2 regions of the Streptomyces sp. NPDC048111 genome follow, and region 1 is predicted to be linked to the other one. Evidence: riboswitches for the same ligand, from Rfam matches in the RefSeq annotation. Region 1 holds a riboswitch; the other holds the start of a gene.
The links. A riboswitch is a leader RNA that binds a small molecule or an ion and turns the genes downstream of it on or off. The one in region 1 is predicted to bind cobalamin.

Region 1 (7,373 bases):
ACAAGGTCCGCTACAAGGGCGGCTACTTCCCGGCCCCGCCGGTCGACCACTTCGCCGATCTGCGTGCCGAGATCTCCCTGGAGCTGGAGAACTCCGGCCTCCAGGTCGAGCGCCAGCACCACGAGGTCGGCACGGCCGGCCAGGCGGAGATCAACTACAAGTTCAACACGCTGCTCGCCGCGGCCGACGACCTGATGCTCTTCAAGTACATCGTGAAGAACGTCGCCTGGCGCAACGGCAAGACCGCCACCTTCATGCCGAAGCCGATCTTCGGCGACAACGGCTCGGGCATGCACGTCCACCAGTCCCTGTGGGCCGGCGGCGACCCGCTGTTCTACGACGAGCAGGGCTACGCGGGCCTCTCGGACATGGCGCGCTACTACATCGGCGGCATCCTCAAGCACGCCCCGTCGCTGCTCGCCTTCACCAACCCGACGGTGAACTCCTACCACCGCCTGGTGCCCGGCTTCGAGGCCCCGGTCAACATGGTGTACTCGCAGCGCAACCGCTCCGCCGCGATGCGCATCCCGATCACGGGCTCCAACCCGAAGGCCAAGCGCGTCGAGTTCCGCGCCCCGGACCCGTCCTCCAACCCGTACCTGGCCTTCTCCGCGCTGCTGCTCGCGGGCCTCGACGGCATCAAGAACAAGATCGAGCCGGCCGAGCCGATCGACAAGGACCTCTACGAGCTGGCCCCCGAGGAGCACGCCAACGTCCAGCAGGTCCCGACCTCGCTGCCGGCGGTCCTCGACGCCCTGGAGGCCGACAACGAGTACCTCCAGGCCGGCGGTGTCTTCACCTCCGACCTGATCGAGACGTGGATCGACTACAAGCGCACCCACGAGATCGCCCCGATCCAGCTCCGCCCGCACCCCCACGAGTTCGAGCTGTACTTCGACCTCTAGGCCCCCCGGCCGCACGGCCCCGCGCCACCGAGCCCCGCCGCCCCTCCCCGGGCGGCGGGGCTCGCCGCGTTCCGGTTCGCTCCCCGGCGTGCTCCCTCCCACCGGGTGGACCCCCGCCCACCCCGCCCCCGCCGGACGGCATCTGCGGGAAGGTGGGGGGATTCCTAGGGCTGGGGGCGGCATGGCGGAGGTTGTCGGGGAGCGCGGGGCCGGGGAGCAACTGCGGTACCGGTCGAGCTCGTTGGAGGATTCGCGGCGGCGGCCGGTCACCACCCGGACCATGGCGCGCAGGCTGCCGCAGCTCATGCGGCGGGCGCTGGCGCTCGGCTGGCGGGTGGACCGCAGGGCGGTGGTCCTGCTGCTGTGCTGCCAGGCGTTCTCGGGGTTCTTCGAGGCCTTCGGGCTGCTCGCCACGACCCGTACCATCACCGCCCTGATCGCGAGCGGCGACATCGCGCACCGGCTGCGCGACGCACTGCCCTCGATCGCGGTACTGGCCGGAGCGGCCGGGCTGCGGGCGCTGCTCGGGATCGTGGTGGCGAACATCTCCGGCCGGCTCTCGCCCCGGATCTCCCGCGAGGCCGAGATGCAGATGCTGGCCGCCGCCGTACGGGCCGAGCTGTCGGCGTACGACGAGCCGGGGTTCAACGACAAGCGCGAGGCCGCCGACCGGGGCGCCGAGGTGGCCCAGCAGCTCCTGACCGACTCGCAGGACCTGATGGCGTGCCTGGCCTCGCTCGTCGCGGCGGCCGGCGTGGTGACCGTACTGCACCCGGCCCTGCTGCCGCTGCTGCTGCTCGCCGCGCTCCCCCAGGGCATCGCCGGCGTACGGGCCGCGCGGGTGCACTACGAGGCGTCGCGGGCGATGAGCGCCGAGCGGCGCACCCTGAGCCTGCTGCGCTGGTTCGTGATCGACAAGGACACCGCCGACCAGCTGCGGGCCGGCACGATGGCCGACTTCCTGCTCGAACGCTACCGGGCCATCGGACGCCGGGTGGACGCCGCGACCGACCGGGCCGCTCACCAGGGCGCCCGCTACTCGGTGCTCGGCGCGCTGGCGGGCGGGCTCGCCGCGGGCGTGGTGTGGGCGGCGCTGGCCTGGCTGCTCGGCTCGGGACGGATGTCGGTGGCCTCGGCCGGCACCGCGGTGTTCGCGCTGCGTACCGTGTCCTCCTCGCTGCACGGCGCCGTCGGCTACGGCACCCGGCTGTTCCGCACCGGCCTCTACCTGGACGACTGGGCGGAGTTCATCGAGGAGGCCGGCGGCCACCGGATGGCGCGCGGCACCCTCGCCCCGCCCCCGCCCGAGGTGGTGCGGGCCGAGTCGCTCACGTACCGCTATCCCGGCAGCGAGCGGCCCGCCCTGGAGAAGGTCACGCTCCAGGTGCGCAGGGGCGAGGTGCTCGCGCTCGTGGGGGAGAACGGGTCGGGCAAGACCACCCTCAGCAAGCTGCTCACCGGGCTCTACCTGCCGAGCGAGGGCGCCGTGACCTGGGACGGCGTCGCGCTGGAGGAGTGCGATCCGCTCGCCCTGTGGCGCCGGACGGCCGTGGTGCCGCAGGACTTCGCGCACTGGCCGATGTCCGCCCGTGACAACATCACGCTCGGCCAGCCGCACGGCGGCGACGCGGCGGTGACCCGGGCGGCCGTCGCCTCCGGCGCCGCGGAGGTCGTCGACGGGCTCCGCAGCGGACTCGACACGCTGCTCGCGCGGGAGTGGTTCGGGGGCGTGGAGCTGTCCGGCGGGCAGTGGCAGCGGATCGCCATCGCCCGCGCCTTCCACCGGCCCGCCGGTCTGCTCGTGATGGACGAGCCGACGAGCGCCCTGGACGCCCGCGCCGAGCACCGCATCTTCACCGGCCTGCGGGCCGTCGCCCGCGACCGTGCGGTGGTCCTGGTGACCCACCGCCTGGCCAACGTCGCCGTCGCGGACCGCATCGTGGTGCTCGACCACGGCCGGGTCGTCCAGGAGGGCACCTTCCCCCAACTCGTCGCGCGGGAGGGCCTGTTCAGGGAGCTGTGGCTGCTGCAGAACGACCGGGGCACGAACGGGGCGAACGGCACGGGCAGCACGAGCGGCGCGGGCGGCGCGGGCGGCACGGGCGGCACGAACGGCACCGGCTGAGCCCGGGGCACCCGGTGCTCAGCCCCGCCCCGCCCCGGGGCACCCCGCGCTCACACCCGTCCCGCCGCCCACTTCTGCTCGACGTTCCCCAGCCGCCAGTACGCCAGCGCCGCCGCCCACACCACCACGAAAAGACCGACGATCACGAAGCCGACGTTGTCCAGGTCAAGGGCCGCGATCCAGCCGCTCACCGGGTCGGTGAGGTCGAACTTCTCGTGCATCACGCCGACGAGTTCGATGGTGCCGATGAAGAAGGCCACCGCGATCGACAGGCCGGTGATGGTGAGGTTGTAGTAAACCTTGCGGACCGGGTTGGAGAACGCCCACTGGTAGGCGAAGTTCATGAACGTGCCGTCGAGCGTGTCGAACAGGCTCATCCCCGCCGCGAACAGCAGCGGCAGGCACAGGATCGCGTACCAGGGCAGTCCGGCGGCGGCGCCCGTGCCGGCCATCACCATCAGGGTGACCTCGGTCGCGGTGTCGAAGCCGAGACCGAAGAGGAAGCCGAGCGGGAACATCTGGCCGGGCCGCGAGATGGACTTGGTGAAGCGGCCGAGGACGCGGTTCATGAACCCTCGTGAGTCCAGGTGCGCTTCGAGCTCCTTCTCGTCGTACGCTCCCGAGCGCATCGCACGGAACACCTTCAGGATGCCGAACAGGGCGACCAGGTTGAGCGCGGCGATGAGGTAGAGGAAGGAGCCGGACGCGGTGGTTCCGACGATGCCGAGCACCTGGTGGGCGCGGGAGTCCTCGTCCATCAGGGTGCCCGCGAGCTGGGCGCCCCCGGCGACGAGGCCGGCCATGACGACGACCACGCTGGAGTGGCCGAGCGCGAACCAGAAGCCGACGGAGACCGGCCGCTTGCCGTCGGCCATCAGCTTGCGGGTGGTGTTGTCGATGGCCGCTATGTGGTCGGCGTCGAAGGCGTGCCGCATACCGAGGGTGTACGCGGTGATGCCGAGTCCGATGCCGTACGTCTTGGTGCCCACCGCGTAGTGCGCGGGGGCGACGAGCAGGAACAGGACGCCGAAGGCGACGACGTGGAGGGCGGCTATCACCGCGAGGAGGACGGCGGTGCGGAGGGTGTCCTCGCGTCGCCAGCGGAAGGAGGGCACGGCGAGGGTGCCCGGGTCGGGGGACGTGCGAACGGGCAGGGTCATGCGGGTCACGCTCCAGCACCTCGTGGATCACTTCGTGAGATGCCGCGGCCGGTCTCCTGGCTGACGGGTGGGTGCCGTCGTCCCGGCCTTCCCGGTCAGGTGGATCCTGGCCAGTGGCGCGCTGGGGGACGACCGCTCCCCGGAACCCCGGGAAACCCGATCACAGTGGCGAGGGCCGCTCCGGTTTCGCACCGGTCTTCCCGAACACCACGGCCAGCCCACCCTAGACGCAGGGGAGTTGCCCGCACAGCTGCACAGCTGTGCAGGTATCGAAGATCACACATCACCGCCTCCCGCCCTCGCGCGGGCACGGGGAACGGCGGGAGGAAGCGGGCGGGAACCGCGGGAGGAAGCGGGCACGGACCGCACCCGGCCGGGAACCGGGGGCGGGCCCTGGAAGGATGGCCGCATGCATCTCGTCCCCGCCGACCGCGCAGGCCACCGCACCATCGACGGCCACCGGGTCTGCGAAGCCATCGCGGCCATCGGCGCCCCGGACCGGGTGCGGGCCTGGGCCGACCGGTTCGCCCTGCTCGCCGACGCCAACCGGCTCGCCCTGCTGCTCGCCCTGCACCGGGCGGGCCCGCTCGCCGTCTCCGACCTGGCGGTGGCCACCGGCATGCGCGACCCCGCCGTCTCGCAGGCGCTGCGGCTGCTGCGGGCGGCCGGGACGGTGGCCGGCGAGAAGGAGGGCCGGGTGGTGCGCTACCGCATCGTCGACGGAGCGACGGCGCGGCTGCTCGACGAGTACGGCGAGCAGGGCGGGTCGGACACATGGGACGCGCTGGACGAATAGGGCAACTGCCCCAAGTGGTTTGTCGGCAACGTCAGTTGAGGTAACCCCGGGAAGAGTTGGTCAGGGGCGTACCGCGGACGCGACGGCCCGGCCGGGGCCGGACCGCCGCTCGGCACTCCTCCTCACCCGGCGACGGACGCGAAGCCGCGCCCCGCCCGGCTCAGCGGCCGTCGTAGATGAGCGCACGCACCATGCGGCACGTCGCTTCCGAGGGCGGGTGGACGCCGATCAGCGCGGCCACCGCGCGTATCGCCCGGTCCGGCGCCTGCTCGGGCCGGTAGACGCCCGTGTCGAGCAGGGCGATGGCCAGGCGCATGGCCTTCAGACGCCGGTTGTGGGACTCGTACCACGCGCGCGGACGCCCGGCGGGCAGCGGCACCTTTCGCAGGGGCTGGAGGGACAGCTGTTTCGGGGCGTGCGAGGTGAGTACGGCAGCGGTCATGGGCATCCTCCTGGGCAGTCGGGAACCCTCACTTACTGCTTCGATTTTACTGGGGGGCACTGACAATCGCCCCTGGCCAGACCGGCTTTGGGGAGCGGGCCCGGGTACCCTGGCGGCCATGGAGATCTGGATCAACCCGGCCTGCTCGAAGTGCCGCAGCGCGGTGGACCTGCTGGACGCGGAGGGCGCCCGGTACACGGTGCGCCGCTATCTGGAGGACGTGCCCTCGCCCGACGAGATCCGCGCCGTGCTCGACCGGCTCGGCCTCGAACCGTGGGACATCACGCGTACACAGGAGGCCGACGCCAAGGAGCTCGGGGTCAAGGACTGGCCGCGGGACGCGGACGCCCGCGAGCGCTGGATCTCCGCGCTCGCCGAGCACCCCAAGCTGATCCAGCGCCCGATCATCACGGCGGACGACGGCACGGCGCTGGTGGCCCGCAGCGAAGAGGCCGTCCGCGACGCACTGTCCCGCTGAGGCGGGGCGGGGCTGGGGGGCTCGGCTGGGGGTGCGGCCCGGGGCGGCGGGGTGCGGTCCTGCCCGGGCCGCCCGGTACCGGCCGCCCGCACCGGCCCCCGCCGGCCCCGCCCCTCAGCGGCCCCGGCCCCGCCCCAACTGCGCCTCCGCGTCCGCCAGAAGCTCGGTCACCCGGGCGCCGAACCGGGCGTCGCACGGGTGCGGCACCCCCGTGCGGGCCGCTTCGAGCAGGGCGTCGATGGCGCTCGCGAACGCGTCGAGCGCACCGCCCCAGCCCGGCATGACCTCGTGGCCCGCCTCGCCCAGGAGCGACACCTCGACGCCCGCGGCGGCCGGCGGCGCGGTGAAACTCAGGTCGGCCGTGCTCGACGCGCCCGAGGCGTGCCGCAGGACCAGGTGGGCGGTGTCGCCCGGGCCCGCCGCGGCCGTCAGGCCGGTGACCTCGCCGAGCACGCCGGTCAGGACGGCCAGCGCGTGCGGGCCGACGTCCCAGAGCGCGCCCTTGTCGCCGCGCCAGGGCGAGGCCGCGTAGGGGCTGCGCTCGGCGCCCGGGGTGAACAGCGACCCGTACCAGCGGGCGTGGCCGGTGAACCAGCCGCCGGCGGCGGCCTGTCGGGCCACCCAGGCCGCGGTCTCCTCGGCGAAGCGCAGCGTGAAGAAGACGACGGAGGCGACACCGGCGCGCTCGGCCGCGTCCGCCACCTCGTGGGCGCCGGCCACCGTGGTGGCGACCGGCTTGTCCAGGAGCAGCTGGCAGCCCGCCGCGGCGGCGCGCACCGCGAGCGGGGCCTGGACGTCCGGCGGCAGGGCGAACGCGACCGCGTCGCAGTCCGCGAACAGCGCGTCCGCGTCCTCGTAGACCGCCACCCCGTGCTCGCGCGCGATCACCGCCGCCGCCTCCGGCCGCCTGCCCCACACCCCTGCGAACGCGACGCCCGGATGCCTGGCGAGCGCGGGGGCGTGGGTGGCCGCGGCCCAGGGGCCGGTGCCGAGGAGACCTATGCGAGGGGTGCTGGCGGTGTGGGTCATGGGACCAGTGTGCCCCGAGTGACGTACGGGGGCGCCGACGGCGGGACGGGGCCCGCGACGTATACGAACCGCCGAGACCTCCGGTGCCGTTCTCGGACGATCCGCACAGGAACGGGCCTCCGGGCCGCTTCCCGCGGCCCCAGGTAACACCGGGTTCACATACGGGCAACGGACGGGAAATCCCGGGGTGTGAGGCTGCGGGGCATACAGCAGCGCCGCAGCGTGGCAGCGCGCAGCACTCCCAGCTCCCGCAGCTCCCCGCAAAGGATGGCTTCCGTGACGTACAAGGCCGAGTACATCTGGATCGACGGCACCGAGCCGACCGCCAAGCTCCGTTCCAAGACGAAGATCATGGCCGGTTCGCCCGTCGCCGCCGAAGAGCTGCCCGTCTGGGGCTTCGACGGGTCCAGCACCAACCAGGCCGAGGGCCACGCATCG
Region 2 (7,373 bases), on a different contig from region 1:
GGCCGCTCCCGTGCGGCCCGTCCGGGCAGTTCTGGTCGGGTGCGGCGGGGTCGCAGCTGAACCGGCAGCCCGGCACGACGGCCACCTCGGGCAGCAGGTCCGCTAGCGCCCGCACGGCGGTGCTCTTGGCGGTGCCCTTCTCGCCCCGGACCAGAACACCGCCCACGGCCGGGCTGACGGCGTTCAGGAGCAGCGCGAGCCGCAGGTCGTCCATGCCGACGACGGCGGTGAACGGATACCGGGTGCTCATGTGCCGATCTCTCCTTCGAGTAGTGCTGTACGCCGCGGGGTACGCCGGACGGTCACGGCGCCCCCGGCGGGATGAAGGGCAGCCCGGCGGGCGGGCCCTGCTCGATCAGCCGCAACAGGGCGCCGGTGTCGGCGTGTTCCTCGATCAGGTCGCCGAGCCGGTCGAGCTGCTCCTCGCGCAGCGCGCCGAACGAGGTGTCGGGCGCGGGCACGAAACGCCGGCCCGCGTCCCGCGCGACCCGCTCCAGGAACCGGCGCCGGAATCCGTCGCTCTCCAGGGAGCCGTGCCAGTGCGTGCCCCACACCGGGCCCACCCGGCAGCCGTCCAAGAAGGCTTCGCCGCCCAGGACCTGGGCCACCCCGTGGTGGATCTCGTAGCCCTCGACCCGCTCGCCGAGTGCCTCCCCGACGGGCCGCGCCAGGGTCTTGCCGGCCGCGAACCGCACCCGCAGGGGCAGCAGTCCGAGCCCGGGCACCGAGCCCGCCTTCGACTCGACCTCGTCCTCGATGTGCTCGCCGAGCAGCTGGAAGCCGCCGCAGATGCCGAGCACCGGGCGGCCCGCGGCGGCCCGGCGGGCGATCTCCGCGGCCAGGCCCCGCTCGCGCAGCCACTCCAGGGCGCGCACGGTGCCGCGGGTGCCCGGCACCACCACGAGATCGGCGTCGGTGAGCTCCTCGGGCCGGTCCACGAACCGCACGACCACACCGGGTTCGGCCGCCAGCGCGTCCACGTCGGTGAAGTTGGACATCAGCGGAACCGCGCACACCGCGACGCGCAGCACGTCCTCGCCGACCGGCGGCGCCACCACCGACTCGCGCACCGCTCCGCGCATCGACACGCGAAGGCCGTCCTCCTCGTCGATCCCGAGCCCGTGGGCGTAGGGGAGGATCCCGTAGGTGTGCCGTCCGGTGAGACCGCGCAGCATCTCGATGCCGGGTTCGAGGAGCGTCACGTCGCCGCGGAACTTGTTGACGACGTACCCCGCGACCAGCGCCTGGTCCTCGGGGCTCAGCAGGGCCGTGGTCCCGAAGAACGAGGCGAACACGCCGCCGCGGTCGATGTCGCCGACCACCACCACGGGCAGCCGCGCGGCCCGGGCGATGCCCATGTTGACGATGTCGGTGCGCCGCAGGTTGATCTCGGCCGGGCTGCCCGCCCCCTCGCAGATCACCGCGTCATAGGTGTCCCGCAGTTCGGCCAGGCAGTCGAGGACGGTGCCGAGCAGCGCCTGCTGGCGTCCGCCGTGGTAGCCGCGGGCGCTCAGCTCGCCCACCGGTCTGCCCATCAGGACGACCTGGCTGGAGCGGTCGCTGCCGGGCTTGAGCAGCACCGGGTTCATCAGCGCGGTCGGCTCCACCCGGGACGCCTGCGCCTGCATCGCCTGGGCCCGGCCGATCTCCGCGCCCTCGCGCGTCACGAACGAGTTGAGCGACATGTTCTGCCCCTTGAAGGGCGCGACCTTGACGCCCTGGCGCACCAGCCAGCGGCAGATCCCGGCCGTGACGACGCTCTTGCCCGCGTCCGAGGTCGTGCCGGCGATCAGCAGCCCGCCACCCATGTACGTCCCTTCCTCACAGCGGCCCGCGCCGCGACGGCGGTGGCCAGCGTCAGCCAGCCCACCGTGCGCGAGAGCCGCACCGCCCGTTCGATGTCCGCGACGCCGACCGCCCGCCCCGGTGCGTTCAGGACCGGCCGGTGCTCGACGCGCCCCGCGTAGGAGAGCGTGCCGCCCAGGCGCACGCCGAGGGCCCCGGCGAACGAGGCTTCCACCGGGCCCGCGTTGGGGCTCGGATGCCGGCCGGCGTCGGAGCGCCAGGCGCGTAGCGCGCCCCGGGTGTCCGGGCCGGCCAGCGCCGCCAGGACGGCGGTGAGGCGGGCGCCCGGCCAGCCCGCCACGTCGTCCAGGCGGGCCGAGGCCCAGCCGTACCGGCGGTGGCGGGGCGATTTGTGCCCGACCATCGCGTCCAGGGTGTTGACCGCGCGGAAGCCCACCAGGCCCGGCACGCCCGCGAGCGCGCCCCACACCAGGGCGCCGACGACCGCGTCCGAGGTGTTCTCGGCGACGGATTCGACGACCGCGCGCGCGACGCCGTCGGCGTCGAGGGACTGCGGGTCGCGGCCGCACAGGTGCGGCAGGCGCTCGCGGGCCACCTCGACGTCGCCGGCGGCCAGCGCGCCGCCGATGGCGCGTGCCTCGCGGCCCAGCGAGGTGCCGCCGACCACCGTCCAGGTGGCGGCGGCGGTCAGCGCGGCGGCGGCGAGCGGCCTGCCGCGCACGGCACGACGGGCGAGGGCGGCGGCGCCCGTGGCGCCGCCCGCGCACACCAGGGTGTGCAGGGCGCCCCAGCCGCGGTGGTCGCGCCACAGGAGGCGCTCGACGGCGCCGGCGGCCCGGCCGAAGGCGGCGACGGGATGGCCGCGGCGCGGATCGCCGAACAGGAGGTCGCCGAGGAGTCCGGCGGTGACGCCGTGGACGAAGACGCGATCGGCCCGCATCGTCAGCGCGCCCGGGCGTCGCGGAGGGGGCCGGAAGGTCTTGACGGGCAGGAGCGCATGGCGGTGTGTCCTCACTCAGGGTGTCCGCGCCCTGGTTCGACGTGACCGGCGGTGAGAGTTCCTGGCTCGCGGGGACGACTCCCCGGTGACAGTGGCGGGACCGCGCCGGATTCGCACCGGCTTCCTCTTCTGCCGCCGTAGCTGGCCGGTGCAGTCCACCACGCTGTGAGAACACCCGTCAACTTGCTGTTGACCTGCGGCGCGAGAGAGTGTGCGGCGTCACGGCGAACCGCCCTCGGGCCGGGGCCCAAGGGCGGTTGCGGTGGTGCGCGGTGCGGTGCGCGTGTCAGGCGACGATCAGATGGATCCCGTACGCCACGGCCGCCGCGCAGAGCGCGAAGCAGGTGTACGCCCCGGCGCGGGCCACGGCGGCGTTGCCCGCGGTGCCGGACGCCGCGGCCTCCCGCTTGGTGAGGCCGACGATGCCGAGGGTGAACAGGCCCACGAGGCCGACGGTCACCGCGAGGCTGACGCCGAAGACGGAGCCGAGAGCTGCCCAGTCGATGTGCATGAGGATTCCTTGGGTGAGCGGAGTTCCGGGGTCAGACCGCGGCCGGGGTGGGCGGGTCGACGGGGGCCGGGGCCTGGATGGTGGCCCGCAGCTCGGTCGACGCGACGGCCAGGCCGGTGGGCGGCGGGGTGACCGCGGCGATCGCGGTGGTGATGACACCGGCGGGCTCGGCCGCGGGGGCCTCGTCGGCGGTGACGTTGTGCGCGTCGACCGGCTCGCGGCGCGACAGCTTCCAGATGGTGCCCGAGCCCGCGATCAGCAGGACCGCGACGGCGGCGATGCCCCAGGTGCCCTGCTGGGTGAGGAACTCCGCGCCCGCGCCGACCAGTCCGGCGGCCGGCAGCGTCAGGATCCAGGCGACGGCCATCCGGCTCGCCGTGGACCAGCGGACCACCCCGCCCTTGCGGCCGAGGCCCGCGCCCATGACGGAGCCCGAGCAGACCTGGGTGGTGGAGAGCGAGAAGCCGATGTGCGAGGAGGCGAGGATGACGGTGGCGGCGCCGGTCTGGGCGGCGAAGCCCTGCGGCGGGCGCAGCTCGGTCAGGCCCTTGCCCAGGGTGCGGATGATGCGCCAGCCGCCGAGGTAGGTGCCCATCGCGATGGCCAGACCGGCCGAGACGATGACCCACAGCGGGGGGTTCGCGCCCGGGTGCAGCACGCCCGCGGTGACCAGGGCGAGGGTGATGATGCCCATCGTCTTCTGGGCGTCGTTGGTGCCGTGGGCGAGCGAGACGAGTCCGGCCGAGGCGATCTGGCCGGCCCGGTATCCCTTGGCGGTGGCCTTCTCGTCGGTGTTGCGGTTGATCCGGTAGGTGAGCCGGGTGGCCAGCATCGCGGCGATGCCCGCGACGACGGGGGCGGCGACCGCGGGGAGCAGCACCTTGGTGACGACGGTCGAGCCGTTGACGGACGACCAGCCGGCCGACATGACCGCGGCGCCGATGAGGCCGCCGAACAGCGCGTGCGAGGAACTGGAGGGCAGCCCGAGCAGCCAGGTCAGAAGGTTCCACAGGATGGCACCGACCAGGGCCGCGAAGATGACTTCGGTGCGGATCCCCTTCTCGTCGATGATCCCGCCGGAGATCGTCTTGGCGACCTCCACCGACAGGAACGCGCCGACCAGGTTGAGCGCGGCGGACATGGCGACCGCCGTCTTGGGCTTCAGGGCGCCGGTCGAGATGGTGGTGGCCATCGCGTTGGCGGTGTCATGGAAACCGTTCGTGAAATCGAACACGAGAGCTGTCACGATCACGATCGCGAGCAGCAGCGTGATGTGTTCCATTTACCCAGGCAATCGTTCGACGTCAGTGGCGGGACGAACGTAAGCAACCTGGGTGAACGGAAGATGAACTGGGACGGGCGCATCGGTGACCGTCGCCCCTTCTCGTTCCCGGCGGGCCGCGCGGGCCGCGCGGGCCGCTCGGGGCCGGACCCGCCGGGCCGCCGCGCGGGGCCGTGGGGGCTGCCCGCCGGGCCGGTCAGCGCCCGGTCGCGAACCGCCGCAACTGCTCAAAACTCCCATTGAAGAGATTCTGGTCACCCGGCAGGGTTCCGCGGCCGTCCTGGTGCTGCCACAGCGTCCAGTACGACCAGCCCGCGGGCAGCGGGCCCGGCGCCGGCGCGTACCGGGCGAGCCACAGGGCGTGGGTCGCGCCGAACGCCCGGCTGCGGCCCGTGCACGCGTCCCACCACGAGGTGGTCGTGTAGATCACCGGCCGGCGGCCGGTGCGCAGCCGCACCTCGTCGCTGAAGGCGGCGATCCAGGCCGTCATCGCGGCGGGCCCCAGGCCGTAGCACCGGTCGCGGCTGCCGTCCTTGGCGTCCTTGGCGTACGGGTTGTGCTCCAGGTCCACCGCGGGCGGCAGCGTGTGGCCGTCGGCCGACCAGCCGCCCCCGTTGCGCACGAAGTACTCGGCCTGCGCCCGGCCCGACGACTGCCCCGGGACCGCGAAGTGGTAGGCGCCCCGCAGCAGCCCGGCCCGCCGGGCGCCGTCGTACTGCTGCCCGAAGTAGGGATTGCGGTACGTCGTCGACTCGGTCGCCTTCACATAGACGAAGGACGCGCCCCGGCTCCTGGCCGCCGCCCAGTCGACGGCGCCCTGGTGGGAGGAGACGTCGTGCCCGGCGGGCCGGGCCGCGGCCGAGGCGGCGGGCTGCGCCGCCAGCGCCGCGCAGCCGAGGGCCGCCGCGGCGAGCGATCCCGCGAGCACGGCCCGCGCCCCCGCGCGACGCAGCGGGCGAACACGGTCGCGAGCCATCAATTCCCCCTGAAACAGCGGTGTATGGAACAAATCCCCCCGAGGCTAGTGGACGTCCACCGGCCGGACGGCGCCCGGACGGCCTGCGCCTGGCAGGATCGCCCGCATGAGCGACAACGGGGCGGCGACGGCCGCGGCATGGGCCGAACTCATCGACACCGCGCGCCGCACGGCCGCGGAGGGACTGGTCGTCGGCACCTCGGGCAATGTGTCGGTCCGGGTCGGCGACCTCGTCCTCGTCACCCCGACCGGCGTCCCCTACGACCGGCTCGGGCCCGCCGACACGGTCGCCGTCGACCTCGAAGGGCGCCAGGTGCTCGGCACCCTGCGGCCCACCAGCGAGATCCCCCTGCACCTCGCCGTCTACCGGCACACCGACGCCCGGGCCGTCGTGCACACCCACGCCGTGCACGCCACCGCCGTCTCGACGCTGGTGTCCGAACTGCCGCTGGTGCACTACATGGCGGCCGCGCTCGGCGGCCCGGTCCGCGTCGCCCCGTACGCCCTGTACGGCAGCGAGGAGCTGGCCGCGCACCTGCTGCGGGCCCTGGAGGACCGCACCGGATGCCTGCTGCAGAACCACGGCACCGTCACCTACGGCGCCTCCCTCGGCCAGGCCTACGACCGGACCGCCCAGCTGGAGTGGATGTGCCGCCTGTGGCTCACCGCCGCCGCCGTGCCCGGCCGTACCCCGTCCCTGCTCAGCCGGGACCAGCTCGACGAAGTCGCCGAGAAGCTGCGGGGGTACGGGCAGCCCTGAGACGGGAGCCGCCCCCCTCGCCTTGCCCGGCGGCCCGGGCGGGCCCGGGCCGCCGGGCCGGGAACCCGTCGGCGGGAGCCCCGCGACCGGGGCCCGCCGCTCCGATGGCCCCGCCCACTGGCACCGGGCGCCCCGCACCCCGACACTGGACCCGTGCGCCTCGCGACGAAGACGGCAGCGGCCGTCACCACACTCCTCGGCGTCGGCGCGGCAGCGGTCGTCGCCGGACGCCACGCCAGCGACGCCGCGCTCAAGGCGCCGCCCGGCCGCCCGCTGCCCACCGGCCCCCGCCTGACCGTGCACGCCACGGCCCCCGGCCGCATCACCCTGACCCGCTCGCTCGCCGCGCTGCGCCCGGGGACGTACGGCCTGGAGGGCGACGGTGTCCACGCCGTCGTGGGGGAGGTGCTGGAGAGCGCCCCGCACACCGCCGACACCGTGGTGCGCCGCCTGGAGCGGGTCACCTGCGGCGCCCCGGCCGCGGGGGACCGCGTGTGGCTCACCCCCCAGCTGCACCGCGGCACCCCCGAGACCGCCCTCGGCATCCCCTACCGGAACGTCGAGATCGCGGCCGAACTGGGGCCGCTGCCCGCCTGGTTGGTCCCCGGTGAACGTCCCACCTGGGTGATCGCCGTGCACGGCCTCGGCACGACCCGCGAACACCCCCTGAACCTGCTGGAGTTCCTGCGCCGCCAGCGGCTCACGGTGCTCTCCCTCGCCTACCGCGGCGACGAGGGAGCGCCGCGGCCGCAGGACGGGCTCGGCCACCTCGGTGACTCCGAATGGCGCGACCTCGACGCCGCGATCCGCTACGCCGTGCGCTCGGGCGCCCAGCGCGTCATCCTGCACGGCTGGTCCACCGGCGCCACCATGGCGCTGCGCGCCGCCGACCGCTCCGCACTGCGCGAACGCGTCAGCGGCCTCGTGCTCGACTCGCCGGTCCTGGACTGGGAGTTCACCGTCAAGGCCCTGGCCGCGGCCCGCCGCACCCCGGGCCCGCTGCTGCCGCTCGCGGTCCGCGCGGCCCAGGGCCGTACC

Region 2: it holds a riboswitch for cobalamin, as region 1 does, so the genes downstream of both, ACGF3I_RS28245 (cobalamin biosynthesis protein) here and ACGF3I_RS17675 (HoxN/HupN/NixA family nickel/cobalt transporter) in region 1, are expected to answer to the same signal.

Annotation. Positions count from the first base shown of each region.
Region 1 covers NZ_JBIDBD010000009.1:88,517-95,889, reverse strand. The annotation lists gene glnA (type I glutamate--ammonia ligase) at 1-905, shown strand, start outside; gene ACGF3I_RS17680 (ABC transporter ATP-binding protein) at 1,087-3,030, shown strand; gene ACGF3I_RS17675 (HoxN/HupN/NixA family nickel/cobalt transporter) at 3,081-4,190, opposite strand; cobalamin riboswitch at 4,219-4,417, opposite strand; gene ACGF3I_RS17670 (ArsR/SmtB family transcription factor) at 4,600-4,986, shown strand; gene ACGF3I_RS17665 (hypothetical protein) at 5,147-5,428, opposite strand; gene ACGF3I_RS17660 (ArsC/Spx/MgsR family protein) at 5,547-5,906, shown strand; gene ACGF3I_RS17655 (Gfo/Idh/MocA family protein) at 6,021-6,935, opposite strand; gene glnII (glutamine synthetase) at 7,212-7,373, shown strand, end outside.
Region 2 covers NZ_JBIDBD010000025.1:29,005-36,377, forward strand. The annotation lists gene ACGF3I_RS28235 (putative cobaltochelatase) at 1-250, opposite strand, end outside; gene ACGF3I_RS28240 (cobyric acid synthase) at 303-1,808, opposite strand; gene ACGF3I_RS28245 (cobalamin biosynthesis protein) at 1,790-2,746, opposite strand; cobalamin riboswitch at 2,841-2,982, opposite strand; gene ACGF3I_RS28250 (hypothetical protein) at 3,093-3,317, opposite strand; gene ACGF3I_RS28255 (anion permease) at 3,349-4,599, opposite strand; gene ACGF3I_RS28260 (lysozyme) at 4,796-5,575, opposite strand; gene ACGF3I_RS28265 (class II aldolase/adducin family protein) at 5,682-6,335, shown strand; gene ACGF3I_RS28270 (alpha/beta hydrolase) at 6,489-7,373, shown strand, end outside.